DNA from 3 places in the Bradyrhizobium sp. SZCCHNR1015 genome. Region 3 is predicted to be linked to each of the others. Evidence: predicted binding sites of a transcription regulator. Region 3 holds the regulator's gene; each other region holds the start of a gene.

Region 1 (7,250 bases), on a different contig from region 3:
TTGCCGATCGGCACGTAGCTGTCGAGCCGATCCTGCGTCAGCACGTAGCCGCCGACATGCTGAGACAGATGGCGCGGAAAGGTGATCAGCTCCCCCGCCAGCTCCACCGCGCGACGGATCATCGGGTTGGCGGGATCGAGCCCGGCCTGGCGCACCTGCATGTCCGACAGGCCGTCGCCCCAACTGCCCCACACGGTGTCGGCGAGCACGGAGGTGACGTCTTCGGTCAGGCCGAGCGCCTTGCCGACGTCGCGGATGGCGCTGCGCGGGCGATAATGGATGACGGTGGCGATGATCGCCGCACGGTGGCGGCCGTAGCGGCGATAGACATATTGCATCACCTCCTCGCGCCGCGAATGCTCGAAATCGACGTCGATATCCGGCGGCTCCAGCCGCTCCTTGGAGATGAAGCGCTCGAACAGCAGATCGATCTTGGTTGGATCGACCGAGGTGATGCCGAGCACGTAGCACACGGCCGAATTCGCCGCGGAGCCGCGGCCCTGGCACAGGATGCCCTGGCTGCGGGCATAGCGGACGATGTCGTGGACGGTGAGGAAGTAATGCGCGTAGTTGAGCTCGGCGATCAGCGCCAGCTCCTTGTCGAGAACAGCGCGCAGCTTGTCATCGAGATGGTCGCCGAAACAGGTCTTGGCGCCGGCCCAGGTCAAATCCTGCAGATGCCCCTGCGCGGTCTTGCCGGGAGGCACCGGCTCGTCCGGATATTGGTATTTGAGCTGGTCGAGCGAGAAGACGATGCGGTCGGTGAAACGGATGGTCTCGGTCACAGCGTCGGGGTGGTCACGGAACAGCCGCGCCATTTCGTGGCCCGGCTTGAGATGGCGCTCGGCATTGGCCTGGAGCCTTCGGCCGATGGTCTCGATCGAGGCTTTCTCGCGGATGCAGGTGAGCACATCCTGCAGCATGCGCTGCTGCGGATGATGATAGAGGACGTCGTTGGTGGCGATCAGCGGCACTTTGCTGGACGCCGCAAGGCGCGCGAGCCGCGCCAGCCGGCGGCGGTCGTCGCCACGATACAGCAGGCTGCCGGCCAGCCACACGCCTTCGGCGGGGCTGTCTTTCAGCCGTGCCAGGATTTTGCCGAGCACAGCCTCGTCGAAGCGATGCGGCGGCATCAGCACCACGAGCTGGCCTTCGATGAACTCGAACAGATCCTCGAAACTCAGGCGGCAGTCGCCCTTGGCGACCTTGTCGAGATCGCTGCCGCGCTTGCCGCGGGTGAGCAGTTGGCACAGCCGGCCGTAGGCGGCGCGGTCGCGCGGATAGACCAGGATGTCCGGCGTGCCGCAGGTGAACACCAGCCGCGCGCCGTAGAGCAGCTTCGGCTTGCAGCTCAGCCGGTCGCTACTCAGCTCGCTATAGGCGCGGACGATGCCGGCGAGCGTGTTGTGGTCGGCGATGCCGATGGCGGTGAGGCGATACTCGGCGGCCTGATGCACATAGTCCTGCGGATGCGAGCCGCCGTGCAGGAAGGAAAAATTGGTGGTGATGCCGATCTCGGCATAGGGGATGGAGGTCATGGCGGAGGCGCTCGTGCTGGAATAGCGGCGGCCCTGCACCCCCAGTCGTCATGCCCGGGCTTGTCCCGGGCATCCACGTCGCTCCCAGGATGCCGAACGACGTGGATGGCCGGGACAAGCCCGGCCATGACGGAGTCAATAATTGAGCGGGTCGCTGGTCGCGACAGCCCCATATCCTCATATGGAATGGACCTGCCCCTCATGCGAACAGCCCGTGCATGTACCAGGCGGGCTGCATCGGCAAACCGTTCTCCGGCTGCTCGAGCTCGCGGTCATACAGACCGTCGCGGTAGAGCCAGAAGCGCAGGCCGTGCTCGTCCTCGACGCGGAAATAGTCACGCGTGAGGCCCCGCCCGTCCGGCCGCCACCATTCCATCGCGATGCGCTCCGGGCCTTCGGCGCGCACCACCGCATGCGCGGCACGACGCCAGACGAAGCGCGCGGGCGGGCCGTCGGGCACACCGGCGATCACTTGAATCGCCTCGGGACGCGCGAACAGCCGCAAGGGCCGCAGCGGCGGCTCGCCTTCGCTGCGCTCCGGCCAGTCGGCAACATTCGAAGCCGCCAGATGCTGCTGCGCCGGCAGCGGCAGCGCCGCGCGTTCCGGAATATGCGTGTCCACCGGCAGATGCACGACCACACGCTTGCCGCCGATGCGCGCGGCGATGCGGTCGATCAAGGCCGACAGTTCGTCATTGTCATGGACATGGGCATCGAGATCGCGCTGCTGCTGCACCACGATCTCGCTGCGGCTGGCCGACAGCCGGATCATGTCGAAGCCGAAGCCGGGATCGAGCGGATCGTTCAGCGCCTCGAGCCGTTCGCGAAACAGCCGGTCGATGACGGCGGCCTCGGTGACCGGCTGGCCGGTGTCGACCGCGATGACGCGCACCAGCCCATCGGTGCGGAAGAAGCAGGCCTCCAGCCGCCGCGCGCCCTTGCCCTGCTGCGCCATCGCCGCCACCAGCATCGCGGCCAGGCTGGAGAGGCTGGCCGCGATCACGGTGTCGGTCGCGACCGGCTCGGCGAAGCGCTTGTCGACGATGTAGTCCGGCGGGACTTTGCGCGGGCTGATCGGCGCATCGGCCTCGCCCAGCGCCTGCGCCAGCACACGGGTGAAAGCGGCGCCGAACCGCGCGGTGATCTCGTTGCGGCCGCGCGCGGCGACGTCGCCGATCGTCTTCAAGCCGGCGCGGCGCAGGCCGAGCGTGATCGCCTCGCTGCCGCCCAGCGCGGCCACCGGCAGCGGCGCCACCGCAGTCGCCTCCTCGCCATCAGGCACGATGCGGCCGTGCACCTGCCGGTTCAGCGTCCGCGCGCAGACGGCGTTGGAGGCGATCGCCGCCGACACAATGAGGCCGTGCGCGGTCAGCGCGTCGCAGACCGACCGCATCAGTCTGGCTTCGCCGCCGAACAGATGCACGCAGCCGGTGATGTCGAGCAAAAGCCCATGCGGGGGATCGAGCGCCACCAGCGGCGTGAAGCGGTCGCACCAGTCGGCGATGCCCTCCAGCATCTTTGCATCAGCCGCCAAATCCGCCTCGTGCACGACGAGATCGGGACAGACCGCGCGGGCATTCGCCAAGGGCTGGCCGAGGCTGACGCCGTGACGCGCCGCCGCCTCGTCCAACGAATGGATCAGCAGCATATTGGCATCCTTGAGGACGACGGCCTGCGGAAGGCCATCATGCGGATCGGCGGCGCGGCTGCGCTTGATGCGATCGATGGGCAGGCGCGGCAGCCACAAGCTGAGGATCCGCCGCCGGTTCATTGAAACGGCATGCATCGGGGGTCCACTCCATGATCCATCGTCCGGTCTGGCCGTGACGGTTGCGAATGAGCTCGGCATCGAGGCGCGGCGCGCCCCACGCCATCCAGGGCGCCGAGGGCAGCGACGGCGCGGTGCGGACGATCCAGCGCGTCTCGGCGGTCGAGGGCTCGGGCGTGGCCGCGATGCGCAGCATGAGCGCCGTCACCCCGGACTCCTGCGCCGCCAGGGTCAGCTTGCGGCTGGCGACGAGATCGAGCTTTTGCGTCTCGCCCCACACCTCCAGCATCACACCGCCCAGCGCATCGCAGGCGAGCGCGTCGGCGGCGGTGCGCAGGGCGTGATCGAGATCGGGCGCGCGCACGATCACGATCCGACGCGGATCGAGGCCGAGCTCGGCGAGCCCGCTCATCGACAGCGCGCCCATCTCGCGCTCGGCGAAATCCTGCCGGATCCAGATCAGCGGCCGGCGCGCGGCGACACGCGCGGCAAGCCCGCACAGAAAACCGGTCGCGGCCGCCGCCTGGCGGCCGGTCTCGGCGAACACCTCATGCAGCGCGCCGGTGGCGAGCCCACCCTGCAGCACCGCATCGGCCGCGTCATGGCCGAGCGCGACCCGGCGCAAATCATGTGCGCCATCTCCCGCCTCGAGACGGGCAATGCGGCCGCGCAGACGCGCGAGCGTATCCATGCGTGCGCCGGTCATCCGTCGCCGCTCCTCTTCAATCCATCGTGCGGGCGCTGCCGTTCTCAAGTGAAGCAGGCAGTTGAACCCGCGACGACCCTCTTTGTTCATGATACGTTCTAATATAAAGCTAACGCCTTCGAGAGAGTCAATCGGGATTGCCCCGGATACGATTCAACGAATGGAATCAAAGGGATTCAAAGGTATGGAGCTGCTCCGCAAGCTGGAGATCCTGGCCGATGCCGCCAAGTACGACGCGTCCTGCGCCTCCAGCGGTACTGAGATGCGGGATTCCCGCGACGGCAAGGGTCTCGGCTCGACCGCGCCCGGCATGGGCATCTGCCATTCCTATGCGCCGGACGGACGCTGCATCTCGCTGCTCAAGGTTCTGCTGACCAATGCCTGCAACTACGACTGCCTGTATTGCGTCAACCGCGCCTCCTCCAACGTGCCGCGCGCCCGCTTCACGGTCGACGAGGTGGTGAAGCTCACCATCGACTTCTATCGCCGCAACTACATCGAGGGGCTATTCCTGTCGTCGGGCATCATCCGCAGCCCGGACTACACGATGGAGCAGGTCGTGAGCGTCGCGCGCAAGCTGCGCGAGGAGCATCGCTTCCGCGGCTACATCCATCTGAAGACGATTCCCGAAGCCGACGAGGCGCTGATCGCGGAAGCCGGCCGCTACGCCGACCGGCTCAGCATCAACATCGAGACGCCGCTGGAAGAGAGCCTGACGCAGCTCGCGCCGGAGAAGGACCAGCGCGCGATCCGCCGCACCATGGGCCGTCTCAGGCTGAAGCTCGACGAGACGGCGGAAGCCAAGAAGACGGTGCGCCGGGCGAAGCCGCCGCGCTTTGCGCCGGCCGGCCAGAGCACGCAGATGATCGTCGGCGCCGACGCGGCCAACGACCGCGTCATCCTGTCGACCTCGGCCAATCTCTACGGCGCCTACAAGCTCAAGCGCGTGTATTACTCCGCCTTCAGCCCGATCCCCGATGCCAGCCGCGCGCTGCCGCTGCAGGCCCCGCCTCTGGTGCGCGAGCACCGGCTGTACCAGGCCGACTGGCTGATGCGGTTCTACGGCTTCGACGCCGACGAGATCGTCGAGGAGAACGAGGGCATGCTGCCGCTCGACATCGACCCCAAGCTTGCCTGGGCGCTGCGCCACCGCGACCGCTTCCCGCTCGACATCAACACCGCAAGCCACGAGGAGCTGCTGCGCGTACCCGGCTTCGGCACCCGCACCGTGCAGCGCATCCTCGCGACCCGGCGCACCACCACGATCCGCCTTGCGGATCTCGCCCGGCTCAACGTCGTCCGGAACAAGGCGCTGCCGTTCATCGTTCTCTCCGACCACCGGCCGTCTCCGTCTTTGCTCGACGGTGCCAGCCTCAGAGCCCGGCTGCGGCCGAAACCGCAGCAGCTGGGATTTGGATTTTGACGGAAGCCGTCATCGCGAGCGCAGCGACGCGATCCAGGGGCGACACGACGACTCTGGATTGCTTCGTCCTCGCAATGACGTGAGGAGACAAATGCACGTCGTAACCCTCGACAGCGACACCGATTTCGACGGCTGGCGCCGGGCGGCGCGGGCGCTGGCGATGAACGACGTCAGGCCGGCGGATGTCACCTGGCGCGTCAAGGGCGCGGCGCCCGATCTGTTCGACGACCATGCTGACACCCAGCTGCCCGAGGTGCCCAAGGGCGCGTTTTCGGTGCCGGCGAGCTTCATGGAGCTTGCTGAAAGCGCGATCCTGCACAGCGACCCCAGCCGCTTCACCCTGCTCTACCGGCTGCTGTGGCGTCTGCGGACCAACCACGATCTCATGGACATCGCCACCGATCCCGACGTCGCGCAGGCCAATGCGCTGGCGCGCGCGGTGCGCCGCGACGTCCACAAGATGCACGCCTTCGTCCGTTTCCGCGAGGTCGGCCGCGAGCGCGAGTCACGCTACGTCGCCTGGTTCGAGCCGGAGCATCACATCGTCGAGCGCGCCGCGCCGTTCTTCGCCCGGCGCTTCGCCGACATGCCCTGGTCGATCCTCACCCCGGAAATCTGCGCGCATTGGGACGGCAGCCACGTCTCGTTCACGCCGGGTGTGAGCAAGGCCGAAGCGCCGTCGGAAGACCGCCTCGAAGAGGTGTGGCTGCGCTATTATGCCAGCATTTTCAATCCGGCACGGCTCAAAGTGAAGGCAATGGAAAAGGAGATGCCGAAGAAATATTGGCAGAACCTGCCCGAGGCCAAGCTGATCCAGCCGCTGATCGCGGCTGCCGCCCGGCGCACCACCGAGATGATCGCCGAACCTGGCACCGAACCGCACAAGCCACAGAAGCGCGTCGAGGAGACCGCGATGACCCGCAAGCCGAAAGCCCACGCGCATGCTGCTGCTGAGACCTCACGTGATGTTGTCGCCGCCGACCTTGAGACCTTGCGTGAAGAAGCCGCGTCCTGCCGCGCCTGCCCGCTGTGGAAGGATGCGACCCAGACCGTGTTCGGGGAAGGTCCTGAGCATGCGCCGCTGATGCTGGTCGGCGAGCAGCCGGGCGACAAGGAGGATCTGGCCGGCCATCCGTTCGTCGGCCCGGCGGGACAGATGCTCGACCGTGCGCTCGCAGAGGCTGGCATCGACCGGTCCAAGGTCTACGTCACCAATGCGGTGAAGCATTTCAAGTTCGTGCCGCGCGGCAAGATCCGGCTGCACCAGAAGCCGGCCACGCCGGAGATCAAGGCCTGCCGGCAATGGTACGAGCGCGAGCTCGCCGCCGTCCGGCCCGCTCTGGTCGTGGCGCTGGGTGCCACCGCGGCGCAGTCGGTGTTCGGCAAGATCACCCAGGTCACCAAGAATCGCGGCCATGTGGTCGACCTGCCCGATGGTGTCAGGGCGATGATCACGGTGCACCCGTCCTATCTCTTGCGCCTGCCCGACGCCGACGCCAAGGCGCGTGAATACGAACTCTTCGTGCAAGACCTGAAGATCGCCGCCGCCGCGCTCAAGCGCGCCCACGCGGCATGACCGCCTCCCCGCCATCGGGCGTAAAGCACGACGCGGCAACCGTCGGTCAGGATTTGCGCGAGGTGTAAACGTGCTCGCGCAGCAGGGCCTGGATCAGCGCGGCGCGATCCGGAAACCCGAGCGATCCCGCCAACTCCGCCTCGTCCTGGCCTCCGTCGTCGGGCGCTGCCGGCAGATATCTCGCCATCAGCTCGTCCTCGCTGATCCCGAAATCGGCCGGACAGCCGCCGCCATCGATC
Region 2 (7,250 bases), on a different contig from region 3:
CCGCTGCCGAACGCGACCTGAGCGTTTCCGTTCCTTTTGAGAGGGTTCACGTATGAAGCTGGTTTCCTTTGTCATCGACGGTCGTGCGGGCTACGGCGTAGTGAAAGGCGATGGTGTCGTCGACCTCGGCCGGCGGCTGTCGTCGAAGAGCCTGCGCGCGCTGCTTGAGGCCCATGCGCTCGGCGACGCCGCCGCGCTGCTCGCCTCCGAACCGGCCGACTATCCGCTCGACGCGATCGCCTTCGCGCCCGTCATTCCCGATCCCGGCAAGATCATCTGCGTCGGCCTGAACTATCGCGACCACGTCGCCGAGACCGGGCGAACCGTCACCGAGAAGCCGGCGCTGTTCGCGCGCTTTCCGACCAGCCAGGTGGGACATCTGCAACCGATCGTTCGCCCTGCTGTCTCCGATCATTTCGACTACGAGGGCGAGCTCGCGCTCGTGATCGGGAAAGCCGGCCGGCATGTCCGGCGCGAGGACGCGCTCACGCACATCGCCGGCTATTCCTGCTACAATGAAGGCAGCATCCGCGACTGGCAGCGCCATACGTCGCAATTCCTGTCGGGCAAGACCTTCGATCAGTCCGGCGCGTTCGGCCCCTGGCTCGTCACCGCCGACGAAATTCCCGACCCGTCCAGGCTGACGCTGCAGACCCGCCTCAATGGCGAGACCGTGCAGCGGACCACCACGGACCTGCTCATCACCGACGTGCCTGATCTGATCGTCTATTGCTCGGAGATCATGACCTTGCTGCCGGGCGACGTGATCGTCACCGGCACGCCGGGAGGCGTCGGCTTCAAGCGCACCCCGCCACTGTTCATGAAGCCCGGCGATACGGTCGAGGTCGAGATCTCGGGCATCGGCGTCCTGCGCAATCCCGTGGCCGCCGAACCGGCGGCCTGACGTCTCCGCCTCGCGGAGCCGCGCGGCGCACCAACCAAACACGACATAACAAACAAAGTCGTTGAATCCGGGGAGGATCATCATGTCGCGACGTCTCACAGCGGGCATCGCCGCGCTGTTGCTGCTTGCAGGCTCATCCGCGCAGGCGGACATCAAAGGGAAAGCCATCCGGATTGGCGTGCTCACCGACATGACCGGCATCTTTGCGACCGCGATGGGGCCCGGCTCGGTGGAAGCGGCACGGATGGCCGCAGAGGAATTCGGCGGCAACATCAACGGCAGGCCGATCGAGATCCTTCAGGCGGACCACCAGAACAAGCCGGATATCGCGGTCGCGATCGCCCGGCGCTGGTTCGAACAGGACGGCGTGCAGGCGATCGCGGACGGCGGCAGCTCCGGCGCGGCGCTCGGCGTCCAGGAGCTGGTGCGCAGCAACGGCAGGATCTTCCTCGTCTCGGGGGCCGGCGCCAACCAGCTCACCGACGAGGCGTGCGCGCCGACCTCGGTGCAATGGACGCACGACGCCTATTCGACCGCCACCGCCGTCGTCTCGGGCATCATGCAGACCAGCAAGGAGCCGTGGTTCTTCATCACCGGCGACTATGCGTTCGGCCATTCGGTCGAGGCGACCGCGCGCGCCCGCATCGCCGAGCTCGGCGGCACGGTCGCCGGCAGCGTCAAGGCGCAGCTCGGCACGCCGGATTACGGCTCGTTCCTGTTGCAGGCCCAGGCCTCCGGCGCCAAGATCCTGGCGCTCAACGTCGCCGGCGACAATGCCACCGCCATCAAGCAGGCCGAGGAATTCGGGCTTGCGGCGCAGGGGATCAAGATCGTGCCGATGTCGTTCCAGAACGTCGACATCGAAGCCATCGGCCTCAAGGCGACGCAGGGCGATCTCATCGTCACCAGCTTCTTCGAGGATGCCTCCCCCGCCGCGCGCCGCTTCTCCGACGCGTTCTACGCGCGCCGCAAGGCGATGCCGTCACAGATCCAGGCCGGCGTCTACTCGGCCGTGCGGCACTATCTGCAGGCGGTGAAGGATGCCGACAGCGACGACGGCGCAACGGTGATGGCGAAGATGAAGTCCACGCCGGTCTCGGATGCCTATGCGGACCACGGCCGGATCCGCGACGACCAGCGCATGGTGCACGACCTGTACCTCGTCCAGGTCAAGACCCCCGCTGAATCAAAGGCCCCCTGGGACTTCGTCAAGCTGGTGACGAAGATCGCCCCCGATCAGGCGTTTCGTCCGCTCGACCGCAGCAAGTGCAGCCTCGTGGGCAAGTGAGCAAATGAGCGGTCGAACATGATTCCGGACAAGCAGCGCGCCGTCATCATCACCGCCCCGGGCGGCCCGGAGGTCCTGTCGGAGCGGCAGGACTGGCCGGTCCCGCGCCTCGGACCAGACGACGTCCTGATCGAGGTCGCAGCCGCCGGCATCAACCGACACGACTGCAACCAGCGCGCCGCCGGGCCGTCGCGGGAGCCCAATCCCATACCGGGATTGGAAGCCTCGGGGCGCATCGTGGCCTGCGGCGCCGACGTTTCCCGGGAACGGCTGGGTGAAGCGGTGATCGCGCTGACCGACGGCGGTTCATACGCACAATACGTCGCCACCGATCAGCATCTTGCACTGGACCTGCCGAGCAGCCTCGACTGGATCCAGGGCGCCGCCCTGCCTGAGGCGCTGTTCACGACCTGGTTCAACTTCTTCGAGCTGATGCGCATGGCGCCCGGCGAGACCGCCCTGATTCACGGCGGCAGCAGCGGCGTCGGCACGATCGCGATCCAGCTGCTGCGCGCGCTGGGGCATCCCGTCATGGCCACCGCCGGCACCGCGGAGAAGCGCGCCCTGGCACTCGGGCTCGGCTGCAGCGCCGTGTTCGACTATGCCGATCCCGATCTCGCCGAGCAGATCCGCGCGGCGACGGGGACGCGCGGGGTCGACTGCATCCTCGACACCTCCGCCGGCGCCCACATCGCGCAGGACCTTGCGGCGCTCGCCATGGGTGGACGGATCGCCCAGCTCTCGGCTGGACAGGGCAAGGAGCTGGCGGTGCCGCTGCGCAGCCTGATGGCGCGCCGGGCCAGCATCACCGGCGCGTTCCTGCGGTCGACGTCGCTCGATCTCAAGCGGCGGATCGCGACCGAACTGCGGCAGCGGATCTGGCCTCTTCTCGGAACGGCCATTCGGCCGCACATCGACAGCACCTATCGCCTGTCCGAGGCGGCCGATGCGCATGCCCGCATGGATACGGGCCGGCATATCGGGAAGATCGTGCTTTGCGTCCGCGAATGAGCGACGATCCACGTCGCTGCGCCCATCACGCGCAACGAGCGCCCGCCTACTGCTTCACGCCCGGGATCAGGGCCTTCAGCTTGGCCATGTCCTTGACGTTCATCTTCATCCCGCCGGGCATCACGATGTCCCCGGGCTTCTGGTCGGGCTTGCAGGCGCCGAGCCATCTGGCCTCGATCGTCATCGCGGTGTCCTTCACCCCGGTGCCGGCTGCGCCGCCCGTGACGCGCGACATCGTCTTCACCGTATAGGCCGAGTTGAAATCGCCCGTGATGTCGGCATGCGACGTCGTATTGATGCCGCCGAAATTGCAGACCGAATCGGAGACGTAGCCGGTCGCGGTCTTCTGGATGTCCTGCTTGGAGCAGACCTGCTGCGCCATCGGAGAGGCGAAGTTGTTCATCTCCTTGTCGGTGGCCGCGTCGGTGCAGTGCTGAATCGTCGCCTCCGGCAGCTGACCACCGGATCTGATCATCTTCAGCTCCCACAGGCCGGCCTTGCGCACCGGCAGGTCGACGGCCCGAGCCTCATGGCTCGCGGTCACGCCCAGAAGGCAGCAGGCCAACAGCCCGATTGCGATGCGTGTGCAGGTCATGTGCCCCCGTGCCGGCTCGTTGATCGATGCCAGAGCGAATGCCGCCAAAAGATGGCAATTAGGAGAACGGCAGTTGATGGAAGGTCAGTAGAGCGTCCGCAGCGGCCGCTGCGCCGAGCCGTACGGTACCCAGCGGCAGGAGAACGAGACGTAGCCGCCGTAGCGCGCATCGACGGCGCCGAACTTCGCGACCTTGCCGTAGGAGGCGCAGTGGTCGACCGCGAGCTGGCGCGCATCCGTGGTCTGGGCCAGCTGATAGGCGATGATGCCGCCGGTGTCATTGCCCTTGAAGGGCGGCACCACGTCGGCCTGGGCGGACGCGGCAACCAGAACCATCCCAGCGGCCACGAGGCCTGCAGTCTTCACGAATCCGGCCATCAGCGTCCGCATTGCATTCTCCTCGATCTGGCCTGCCATTCTAAAGGTCCCGTGCGGTCAAGAAAAGAACACCGGCCCCGGGTTAACAGGACTAATCGTGGAGTGTTGCCGCGTTGCACTTGACCTCCTGTGGCCACCGCGGCACGGTCCACGCTCCCGGATCAGCCTTGCGGACGGCCCATGCGCGACTTCAGCTCAGCTTTCAAGACGTTCGGTGCCGCATGCGGCGCGCTGCTCGCGTTCGCGACCGCGCCGGCCCAGGCGGCCAACCCGCTCGAGATGAACTTCTGGCTGTCCGGCCCGAAATATGACGGCCGGGTCGCGCCTTGCGAGGCGGCCATTCCGACCATCGTCTCGCGATTCCAGGACAAGGAGAGCACCTTCTGGAATTCCTCGCTGACGATTACCGGCGTCGCCAATGTCCATGAGATCGCCTTCCGGCCCTGGCAGTCCGACAACATCCCGCGCCGCTTCTGCACCGGCAGCGTGATGATCAGCGACGGCAAGGCGCGCACCGTCAACTTCTCGATCATCGAGGATGGCGGCTTCGCCGGCTATGACCAGGGCGTCGAGTTCTGCGTCGTCGGCCTCGATCGCAACTGGGCCTTCAATCCGGCCTGCCGCGCCGCCAAGCCCTGATTCGCCTTTCCCGGCGCATCGCCCGCTCGCGCGAGCGGCCAGCTGACCAATGGCTGCCTCGGGGCAGCCATTTTTGTTCTTGAAATGTTCCCGCGCGCTGGTAGGCTCCTGGCATTGTCCGGGGAGTATGCCATGTTCGATTGCCTGCGCCGACCTGCCGTCCTGTTGTCCAGAACGATCGCCTGCTTTGCCCTCTTGCTCGGTGTGCTCGCGGCTGGCTCCGCCGCGGCGCAGGACCGGCGCCAGAATGCGCCGGGCGCGTTCGACTTCTACGTTCTCTCGCTGTCGTGGTCGCCCTCGTACTGTGCCGAGGCGGAGGAGCGCGGCGGCCGCGGCAGCCGGTCCCAACAGTGCACCGGCCGGCCCTACTCGTTCGTCGTGCACGGGCTGTGGCCGCAATACGAGAACGGCTACCCCGAATATTGCGAGCAGCCGGCGCCGCGCCTGCCGCGCAACATCATGACCTCGATGCTCGACCTGATGCCGGCGCCGGGCCTGATCTACAACGAGTGGGACAAGCACGGCACCTGCGCCGGCATGTCGGCGAAGGCCTATTTCGAAGCCATCCGCAAGGCGCGGGCCGCCATCAAGATCCCGCCGGAATTTCTCGATCTCGCGGAAGCCAAGACAGTGGCGCCGGCGGCGGTTGAGGAAGCCTTCATCAAGGCCAACCCCAAGCTCACGACATCGGGCATTGCCGTCACCTGCAATCGCACCCGGCTGAGCGAGGTCCGGATCTGCCTGTCGAAGGACCTCGAGTTTCGCAATTGCGACGAGATCGACCGGCAGGCCTGCCGGCGCGACGAGGTCAACATGCCGCCGGTCCGCGGCGGCTAGCGACTGCGAATCGGGCGACCGCAGCGCGTCGGCCTGCGGCGCCTGTTGCGGCGGCGATGATCCGCGGCTCTCCGAAAGGGCATGCGGCGCATCGACGGGGTACCCTTTTGACGCGGAACGGCGTAACCGGGACGGCATGAACTACCGACACGCCTTTCACGCCGGCGGCTTCGCCGACGTCATCAAGCACATCGTGCTGACGCGCATCCTGGTCTACCTCCAGGAGAAGCCCGCTGCGTTCCGGGTGATCGACACCCATGCCGGCGCTGGCCTGTACGATCTCACCGGCGACGAGGCGACCCGCAGCGGCGAGTTCCTCACCGGCATTGCCCGCCTGCTGCAGGCGCGGCTGTCGGATCAGGTCTATGCGCTGGTCCAGCCCTATCTGGATATCGTCCGATCGTTCAATCCGACGGCCGAGCTCGTCGCCTATCCCGGCTCGCCGCTGATCGCGCGCGCGCTGCTGCGGCCGCAGGACCGCATGACCCTGTGCGAGCTGGCGCCGATCCCCCGCAAGCAGCTGATCGATCAGTTGCGCCGCGACACCCAGGCCCGCGTCGTCGATCTCGACGGCTGGGTCGCCCTGCCCGCCTTCGTGCCGCCGAACGAGCGCCGGGGCGTGGTGCTGATCGATCCGGCGTTCGAGGCGAAGGATGAGTTCGAGCGGCTCGCCGACCGCTTTGCCGCGGCCTTCGCGAAGTGGACCACCGGTATCTACGTGCTTTGGTATCCCGCCAAGAGCCGGCGCGCGACGGAAGAGCTGAGCGATCGCGTCGCGGCGCTCGCGGCCGCGGCCAAGCCGCCCGGCAAGGTGCTGCGGATCGAGTTCAGTGTTGCGCCGCAAATCGAAGGCGAGGCGCTGACCTCGACCGGACTGCTGATCGTCAACCCGCCCTGGACATTGCATGACGAGCTGAAGCTCATCCTGCAGGAACTGCAGAAGCCGCTCGGCCAGGGCGGCGCGGCGCGCTTCCGAATCGAATTCCCCAAAGCTTGAAACGGCTACTGGTCGAAAAGCCGTAGTCAATCGGCGCGGAACCGTATTATTGTGTCCGATTGTAAGACTGGCTTTACGTTCCGCTTCCGCGAATGGTTGCGGCGGGGTGATCAAGGCCTAACAAGATCCGGCGATCCGGCGCGGCGAGCGCTGGGCGTTAAGGTGGCCAACGCTTTCCGATCAAAGTGATGTCCGGTCGGACGCTGCGCAGGGCGCGCAGTGGAGGAAGCATTGCGGGGGAGGAGTTTCCCGATGGCCATGACTGGGACGGTCAAGTTCTTCAACGGTGAACGCGGCTACGGCTTCATCAAGCCGGACGACGGTGGACGCGACGTGTTCGTGCACATCACGGCGGTGGAGCGCGCGGGCCTGAAGGACCTGACCGAAGGACAGCGGATCAGCTTCGAGGTCGAGCCGGACAAGAAGGGCAAGGGCCCGAAAGCGGTGAACCTGGTGCTATCGTCTTAGGACGAGCCCGCCTGGCGGTCATTCACGCGCCGGCGTGAGTGCAACCGGAGGCGCCTCGACGCCACCTCTTCGTTGGTTTGGAAGCTGTCGGCAGCGCCTGTGTGCGTGCACAGCATTGCCGGCTCGTACGTGC
Region 3 (7,250 bases):
TTCGACGCGCTGATGCAGGAGCGCAGCGTGACACGCGCGGCGGCGCGCCTGAAGGTGGGGCAGCCGGCGATGAGCCATTCGCTGTCGACGCTTCGCGTGCTGCTGCAGGATGAGCTGTTCGTCCGCGTCGGCACGATCATGCAGCCGACCCCCAAGGCTGCGGTGCTGGCCGGACCGGTTCGGGCGGCGCTGGCCCAGATGCAGGCTGCGTTGCACGCCGCACCGGAGTTCGACCCAGCGACCGAGCAGCGCACCATCCGCTTGGGATTCTCGAGCGAGGTCGAGCTGCTGCTGATCCCCGAACTCACGGCGGAGCTGCGTCGAACGGCGCCCGGCGTGCGGCTTCTCAGCCGTCCGACCGAACGCAACGAGGTGCATCGTCTGCTCGACGAGGGCGCCTTGGATGTCGGCGTCGGCTGCTTCGAGGCGGTGGCGCTGCGGCACCGATCCCAGTTCCTGTTCGAGCAGGCGCTGAGCTGCGTCTACAATCCAAAGCGCATCGCGATGAAAACACCGATCGGCCTGGATGCCTATCTGTCGCTTCCGCACGCACTGGTGACGCTGACCAACAGCCTGCAGGGCTGCCTGGAGGCGGCGCTGGACGAGATCGGGACCGAGCTCAACGTGGTCTCGGCCTCCTCGGATTTCCTCAGCGTGCTGGCGACGGTGGCCGCGTCACCGGTGATCACCACGATCCCGACCCGGATGGCAAGGCTCTACGGACCCCGGTTTGGGCTGGCGCTCTGTCCGGCGCCGTTGAAGTTGCGGCTGCCGGCGGTCTCGATGGTCTGGCCGCTGCAGCTCGATCGTGACGCGGCATCGGTCTGGCTGCGGAACATGGTGGCGGACATCCTGCACACCACCGAGCGCGCCGCCTGTCGCGCGGCTGCCGGATAGCTCCGTCGGGACTCCGTGTGCACGTGAGCAGATCGCGACTGCCCCCCCGGCATGATTGCAGAGTTTCTCGCGCGATCGTGAGGCGGCGGGCCACGCGACGCACCTTCAGACGATCGGAAAGCCGGGAGCGGCTTAGGCTCTTGGCCACCCCGTGCGCGTTCGGTTAGAAGGCGATTCAGTCGATCTGCCCGTCTTCGTCCGAAGGTAATCCCATGGCCCTGATGCCGGTCTCCGATGCGTTGTCCGCGGTGCTCGCCGGCACCGAGCCGCTGGCTGAGGAAATGGTCGGGCTGGACGAGGCCTATCACCGCATCCTGGCCCGCGACCTCGCGGCGCTGCGGACGCAGCCGCCCGAGGCGATGTCGGCGATGGATGGCTATGCGGTGCGCGCGGCCGACGCAGCCAAGGCCAAGGCGCGGCTGAAGGTGATCGGCGAGGTCGCGGCGGGACGGCCGTTCGATCGCGTGGTCGGGCCCGGCGAGGCGGCGCGGATCTTCACCGGCGGCGTTGTCCCCGCAGGCGCCGACGCGGTGGTGATCCAGGAGGACACGATCGCCGAGGACGGCCATGTCGTGATCACCGAGGCCGCGATCACAGGCCGGCACATCCGGCCGGCCGGCGTCGACTTCCACCAGGGCATGGTGCTGCTGAAGGCCGGGCGCCGGCTCAGCGACCGCGACCTATCCCTGGCGGCCAGCATGAATCATCCGGCGCTGCCGGTGCGGCGGCGGCCGAAGGTGGCGCTGCTCGCCACCGGCGACGAGCTGGTGATGCCGGGCTCGACGCCCGGCCCGGGGCAGATCGTCTATTCCAACGGCTACGCGCTGCGGGCGCTGGTGCGCAGCGAGGGCGCGACGCCGATCGATCTCGGCATCGCCGCGGATACGATGGCGGCGACGGTCGCTGGAATCCGGCGCGCCCGCGCGGCAGAGGCCGACGTCCTGATCACGACCGGCGGCGCCTCGGTCGGCGATCACGACCTAGTCAAGCAGGCGCTGGAGGCCGAGGGCGTCGAAATGGCGTTCTGGAAGATCGCGATGCGGCCGGGCAAGCCGATGATGCACGGACGGCTCGGCGACATCAGGGTGATCGGACTGCCCGGCAATCCGGTGTCGTCCTATGTCTGCGCCATCCTGTTCATGGTGCCGCTGATTCGGCGCCTGCTCGGCCGCGACGAGGCCGTGATGCCGCGCGAGACCGCCCTGCTCGGCCGCGAGTTGGGGGCGAACGATTCGCGCGAGGACTATCTGCGGGCGCAGCTCGAGGAGCGCGCCGACGGCACGCTGGTAGCCACCCCAGTGAGCCAGCAGGATTCGTCGCTGCTCGGGAACCTCGCGCTGTCGCAGGCGCTGGTGATCCGGCCGGCGTTTGCGCCGAAGGCGCCTGCCGGCAGCCCGTGCGAGATCCTGCGCCTGCCGAACTGAGCCGCTTCCCCGGTAAAGCCCGGTCCGTTCATCATATTTTTAGGATTGCGGAACACACATCGAACATATAGTGTCCGTTCATGATTTGTTTTTAGTATGTTGCGGGCGACGCGATGACGGTCCGACTCCAGGGCGCTCTCAGCCGGCTTGTGCTCAAGGCGCAGCTCCTGGACTCGGACAACAACAAACCGGGGACCAGGTCGAAATGCTGACGCGCAAACAGTACGAACTTCTGCGGTTCATCAACGAGCGGCTCAAGGAAGCCGGCGTGCCGCCGTCCTTCGACGAGATGAAGGATGCGCTCGATCTGCGTTCGAAGTCCGGCATTCATCGCCTGATCACGGCGCTCGAGGAGCGCGGCTTCATCCGCCGGCTGCCGAATCGCGCCCGCGCGATCGAGGTGATCAAGCTGCCCGAGCTGTCGCAGGCCGCGGGCAACCGTCGCGGCTTCACGCCGTCGGTGATCGAAGGCAATCTCGGCAAGGTGCGCACCAGTACTCCCGCGCTAGACGATGGCGAGCGCCCTGTCGCGGTGCCGGTGATGGGCCGCATCGCCGCCGGTACCCCGATCGAGGCGCTGCAGACGCGCAGCCACACCATCAGCGTGCCTGCGGACATGCTCGGCAACGGCGATCACTATGCGCTCGAGGTGCGCGGCGACTCGATGGTCGATGCCGGCATCCTCGACGGTGACATGGCGCTGATCCAGCGCAACGAGACCGCCGACACCGGCGACATCGTGGTGGCGCTGATCGACGATGAGGAAGCGACCTTGAAGCGCTTCCGCCGTCGCGGCGCATCGATCGCGCTCGAGCCGGCCAACACCGCCTACGAGGTGCGCATCCTGCCGCCGAACCGGGTGAAGATCCAAGGCAAGCTGGTCGGGCTGTACCGCAAGTACTGATCGCGAAGGGGATCGGTCGACCGGCGGCGGGCGCACGCGCTGTCGCCGCCGAGCGAGAAGCCAGCCAAGCTGGAAGCGGCCAGCAAATACGTCACACGCGAATGCACTTCATGATGTGCAGCGCGGCATGCTCAAACGCTTGTGATCAGCCGCGGGCACACGCGATGCAGATCAGCGCAGAATTGCCGCGAAGCGCGCGCTAACATCACCATCGATGTCCACTCTGATAGAGGCCTGCGCCTGTCCGGGGGGAGCGTGGGTCGGCTATCTCTCAACGAGGAGCGATCCGATGTGTGACTACAGCCTCCATGCGGTTGCGTCCCGTCCCGCCAAGGTCGGCGAGACGTTGATCTCGATGACCTTCCGTGGCACCGCCACCCGCGGCTTCGCGTTGGAGAGCGAGCCGACCGTCGCAGTCTGCATGCTGCCCGGCACCGAGTTGGCCTTCGCCGAGGACGTCCGCTACGACAGCCGCTGGCTCTGGACCCGGACGATCCGCGAGCGCGTCGCGAAGTTCAACAGCATCGAGACGCACATTCCCGATCGCCATCACGACGCGATCGAGTTCGCCGACGGCCGCCACGTGCTGGTGACCCAGCTCTGCGAGGGCCAGCGCGTCACCGTGCTGCAATTGCCGGTCAGCAAGCAGCCGGCAGAGCGCCGCCCGGACATCGCCGAGGACGTGCCGACGTCGCAGGCCACACCGATTCGCCGCATCAGCATCACCTGAGGGTCTGCGCGTCGGCATTTCTGTCGGTCGTGAGCGCGCTTTCGAAGGTGGGAGACTTGGTAGACTTGGGTTCTGCAAGCGCAAAGTCCTCTCGGGCGAACGTCCGGCATCGCATCGGATAGGAACGACATCCCTCGGCCGGCATTGTTTGCCGGGGGAGCTTGCCGCCGTGGTCAACAAGATCGATTGGAACAAGGCCGGACGGATCACCGAGCCCGGCCGCTACATGCTTGCGTTCGGATGGCTGACGGTCACGGCTGATGACGTCGCCATCTGGCAACGCTATCCGGGCGCTGCGTTCACGCTGGTCGAAGGGCCCTCGCTGTTCGATGGACCAGACGACACCGAGTATCATCTCGGCACCTTCGAGCTGCCCGGCGCTCAATCCTGCTCGCCCTGCTCCGTCTCCGGCGGCGTCGCGTCCTGAAGCCGCGCGGCCGGCGCACGCGGCGTCAGCGTCGTGTCGAACTCGCCGGCCTCGGCGGGCGCCGGCCACCATGGGCGGTCGGTGCCGCCGGCACGCGTCGGCGTCACGGCCAAGCCTTTGCCCTGCTGCACCAGCAACAAGGCGCCCTGCTGCCGCAGCCGCTCGCGATCGATCACGGCCGCCGCGCAGGATGACGGCGCGGCGCGCGCGGTGACGATCAGCGCGACACGGGCGCAATCGTCGGCGAGCGCCTCAGCGCGCAAGGTCATGGCGGCGAAGCGGCCGTCGGCCATCGCGACCACGCAGCCCGCCTCGTCGCAGGAGACGCCATCGGCGAGCGAGGCGTCCGCCGGCAGCCGGGCATCGGCGTCGGCCGCGAGCCACTCCTTGGTGGCGAACACATCCTTGCCGGCGCGCATCACATGCAGGCGTCCGTCACGGCCGCGCACCGCCACCGCGCGCCCATCGCCGGCGACCAGGACGTCGGGCAGCGGCGTCGCGGCCGCCCAGGCGGTGGCGGCCAAAAGCCCCATGGCGCCCAACCAGCGCAGCGGTGTGCGCAGCAGGCCGATCAGGATGACGCCCAGGCTGGCCAGGATCAGCGGGCCGATGCCGAAGGCCGGGATGCGCCCGACCGCGCCCGGCAGCGCCGCCACCCAGCGCGTCACCGCGATCATCCAGTCGATGCCGAGGCCCATCAGCGACCACCAGACGCCATCCAGGCCGAACGGCGCCGCCAGCAAGCCCATCAGGCCGGCCGGCATCACCAGCGCCGAGACCACCGGCATCGCCGCGAGATTGGCGAGCACGCCATAGGGCGTCACGCGATGAAAATGGAAGGCGGCATAGGGCGTGGTCGCGAGCCCGGCGATCAGCGAGGCCAGCAGCAGCATCGCGAGCTCGCGCCCGCCCCACAGCGCGACGCGCTGCGTCGTGGAGCTGTCCGGCGTCGCGAACAGCCTGGGCAGGCCGAACTGCACCAGCGCGACCAGGCCGAGCGTTGCCGCGAACGACATCTGGAAGCTCGGATGCGCCAGCGCCTCGGGGGCTGCGATCAGCACGATCATCGCCGCGACCGCGAGCGTGCGGAAAGTGACGGCGCGGCGGTCGACCATGACCGCGATCAGCACCACGGCCGTCATGAAGAACGATCTCTGGGTCGCGACCTCCGCGCCTGAGAGCAACAGATAGAACGCCGCCGCGACCAGCGCCGCGGCCGCCGCCCATTTCTTGATCGGGTGGCTGACGGTAAGGCCGGGGATCAGCGCCAGCAGCGCGCGCACGGCGAAGAACACGACGCCGGCCACGACCGCCATGTGATAGCCTGAGATCGACAGCACATGGCCGAGGCCGGAAATGAACATCGCGTCGTTGACATCGGGCGTGATGGCGTCGCGCCGGCCTGTCAGCAGCGCGGTGGCAATCGCCCGCTCGTCGCCCGACAGCCGGCCGCGGATGCGCGCATCGATCGCATCGCGCAGGCCCTGCATGGCCGCCGCATAGCCCAGGCCGAAGCCGGCGGCCTGCGGCGGCGGCGCCGTCGTGATCGCGCCCATCACGAAGCCGGAGGCGCCGATGCCCTGGAAGAACATGTCGCGCGCGAAATCGTAGGAGCCCGGCCGCACCGGGGCCATGGGCGGCAGCAGCCGCGCCTTGAGCTGCACGAAGCTGCCGACCTCGGGCGCCGCGCCCTTGCGCACCGCGAGCCGCACCCGCGCCAGCGTGATCGCGTTGCGCGGGCTCTCCATCGCGGTGACGCGCAGCACGATGCGGTCGCTGCGCTCGCGGATGTCGCGCGCCTCGACGAAGCCGGACAGCGCCACCGAATACAGCGGCCGCGCCAGCACCGGATGCGCCACCCGCGCGGTCTTGATGGTCGCGGCGGCAAAGCCGCACGCCGCCGCCGCGATCATCACGGCAGCCGGAAACAGCCGATGCCGCCGCATCATGATGGCGACGAGGCAGAGGAGCGCCGCCGTGATGGCGGCGATCCAGAGCACAGGCTCGTGATCGGCGGTGAAATACAGCGCGATGCCGGCCCCGAATGCCACCGGCACCCAGGGCAGCAGCCGCCCCGCGCCGGCCTCCTCGGCCGCCCAGATCTTGAGGCGCGCGGCGAACGCCGATGACGCGCCGGGCCGGATCGCGGGCCAGCCGCCGGCCAGCGCGCCCCGCGGCGGCCAGACGTCGGCCATCACGCCCGCGATCCCGCGCCGCCCTCCTGGACGTCCTGCTGGCGGCCTGACCGGCTCCGCCATTGCCAACACCACCCGTGACCCGACCGGACGGGAAGGCTATCGGAAGCTGCGCGAGGCCGCCTAGCAGAACGGAACGGGAATCCTGGCTTTCTGCACGCGCACCTGGCTTGGAACTTTTCGCGTCGCACGCGCTTATCGGGGTATGGACGCTAAAGGTATTGACGACCCCTTCGCCGATCTCGCGCTCGAGAGGGCGATCCACCTCCGCTGGACTCTCCGGGACATCAAGGCCCACCGGCTCACGCTGTCCCCAGTCGCCGAGGAAGACCTCTCGCTCCTCGCCGAGCGCGGGCTCGTCGAGCTCACCGACGGTGTGCCGACCCTGACGAACGCCGGCCAGGACGCGATCAGCTGAGCTGCAAGCGTCCCGCGGCTTCCGCTCGCCTCAGCCCTTGGCGACCTCCTTCGCAAACGTGTCGCGCAGGCCGATGGTACGATTGAACACGAGCTTGTCGGGCGTCGAGTCCGGATCGCGCACAAAGTAGCCCTGGCGCTCGAACTGCATCGGCGCGTCCGAATTGCTCGCGGCGATCGCCGGCTCGATGCGGGCGTCGGTCAGCACTTCCAACGAGTTGGGATTGAGGTCGGCCGTAAAGTCGGCGGCGTTCGG

What was found. The regulator LexA, encoded in region 3, represses DNA repair genes until DNA is damaged. The targets are predictions, from matches to a motif close to TGTTCNNNNTGTGTTCNG.
Region 1: the regulator LexA is predicted to act here: its motif matches at 4,096-4,113, upstream of QX128_RS24840 (putative DNA modification/repair radical SAM protein).
Region 2: the regulator LexA is predicted to act here: its motif matches at 4,890-4,907, upstream of QX128_RS05355 (ribonuclease T2).

What each region holds. Positions count from the first base shown of each region.
Region 1 covers NZ_JAUEYW010000015.1:82,416-89,665, reverse strand. The annotation lists gene QX128_RS24855 (error-prone DNA polymerase) at 1-1,538, opposite strand, end outside; gene QX128_RS24850 (DNA polymerase Y family protein) at 1,738-3,324, opposite strand; gene QX128_RS24845 (DNA repair protein) at 3,224-4,012, opposite strand; gene QX128_RS24840 (putative DNA modification/repair radical SAM protein) at 4,197-5,435, shown strand; gene QX128_RS24835 (UdgX family uracil-DNA binding protein) at 5,527-7,011, shown strand; gene QX128_RS24830 (TfuA-like protein) at 7,058-7,250, opposite strand, start outside.
Region 2 covers NZ_JAUEYW010000002.1:357,765-365,014, reverse strand. The annotation lists gene QX128_RS05390 (bifunctional 3-(3-hydroxy-phenyl)propionate/3-hydroxycinnamic acid hydroxylase) at 1-21, shown strand, start outside; gene QX128_RS05385 (fumarylacetoacetate hydrolase family protein) at 53-904, shown strand; gene QX128_RS05380 (ABC transporter substrate-binding protein) at 987-2,192, shown strand; gene QX128_RS05375 (NAD(P)H-quinone oxidoreductase) at 2,211-3,203, shown strand; gene QX128_RS05370 (DUF3617 domain-containing protein) at 3,250-3,798, opposite strand; gene QX128_RS05365 (hypothetical protein) at 3,883-4,188, opposite strand; gene QX128_RS05360 (hypothetical protein) at 4,357-4,815, shown strand; gene QX128_RS05355 (ribonuclease T2) at 4,948-5,652, shown strand; gene QX128_RS05350 (23S rRNA (adenine(2030)-N(6))-methyltransferase RlmJ) at 5,789-6,649, shown strand; gene QX128_RS05345 (cold-shock protein) at 6,902-7,117, shown strand.
Region 3 covers NZ_JAUEYW010000005.1:2,649-9,898, forward strand. The annotation lists gene QX128_RS10070 (LysR family transcriptional regulator) at 1-897, shown strand, start outside; gene glp (gephyrin-like molybdotransferase Glp) at 1,110-2,321, shown strand; gene lexA (transcriptional repressor LexA) at 2,527-3,225, shown strand; gene QX128_RS10085 (hypothetical protein) at 3,515-3,955, shown strand; gene QX128_RS10090 (hypothetical protein) at 4,125-4,382, shown strand; gene QX128_RS10095 (ComEC/Rec2 family competence protein) at 4,337-6,640, opposite strand; gene QX128_RS10100 (hypothetical protein) at 6,783-6,995, shown strand; gene QX128_RS10105 (glutamine--tRNA ligase/YqeY domain fusion protein) at 7,026-7,250, opposite strand, start outside.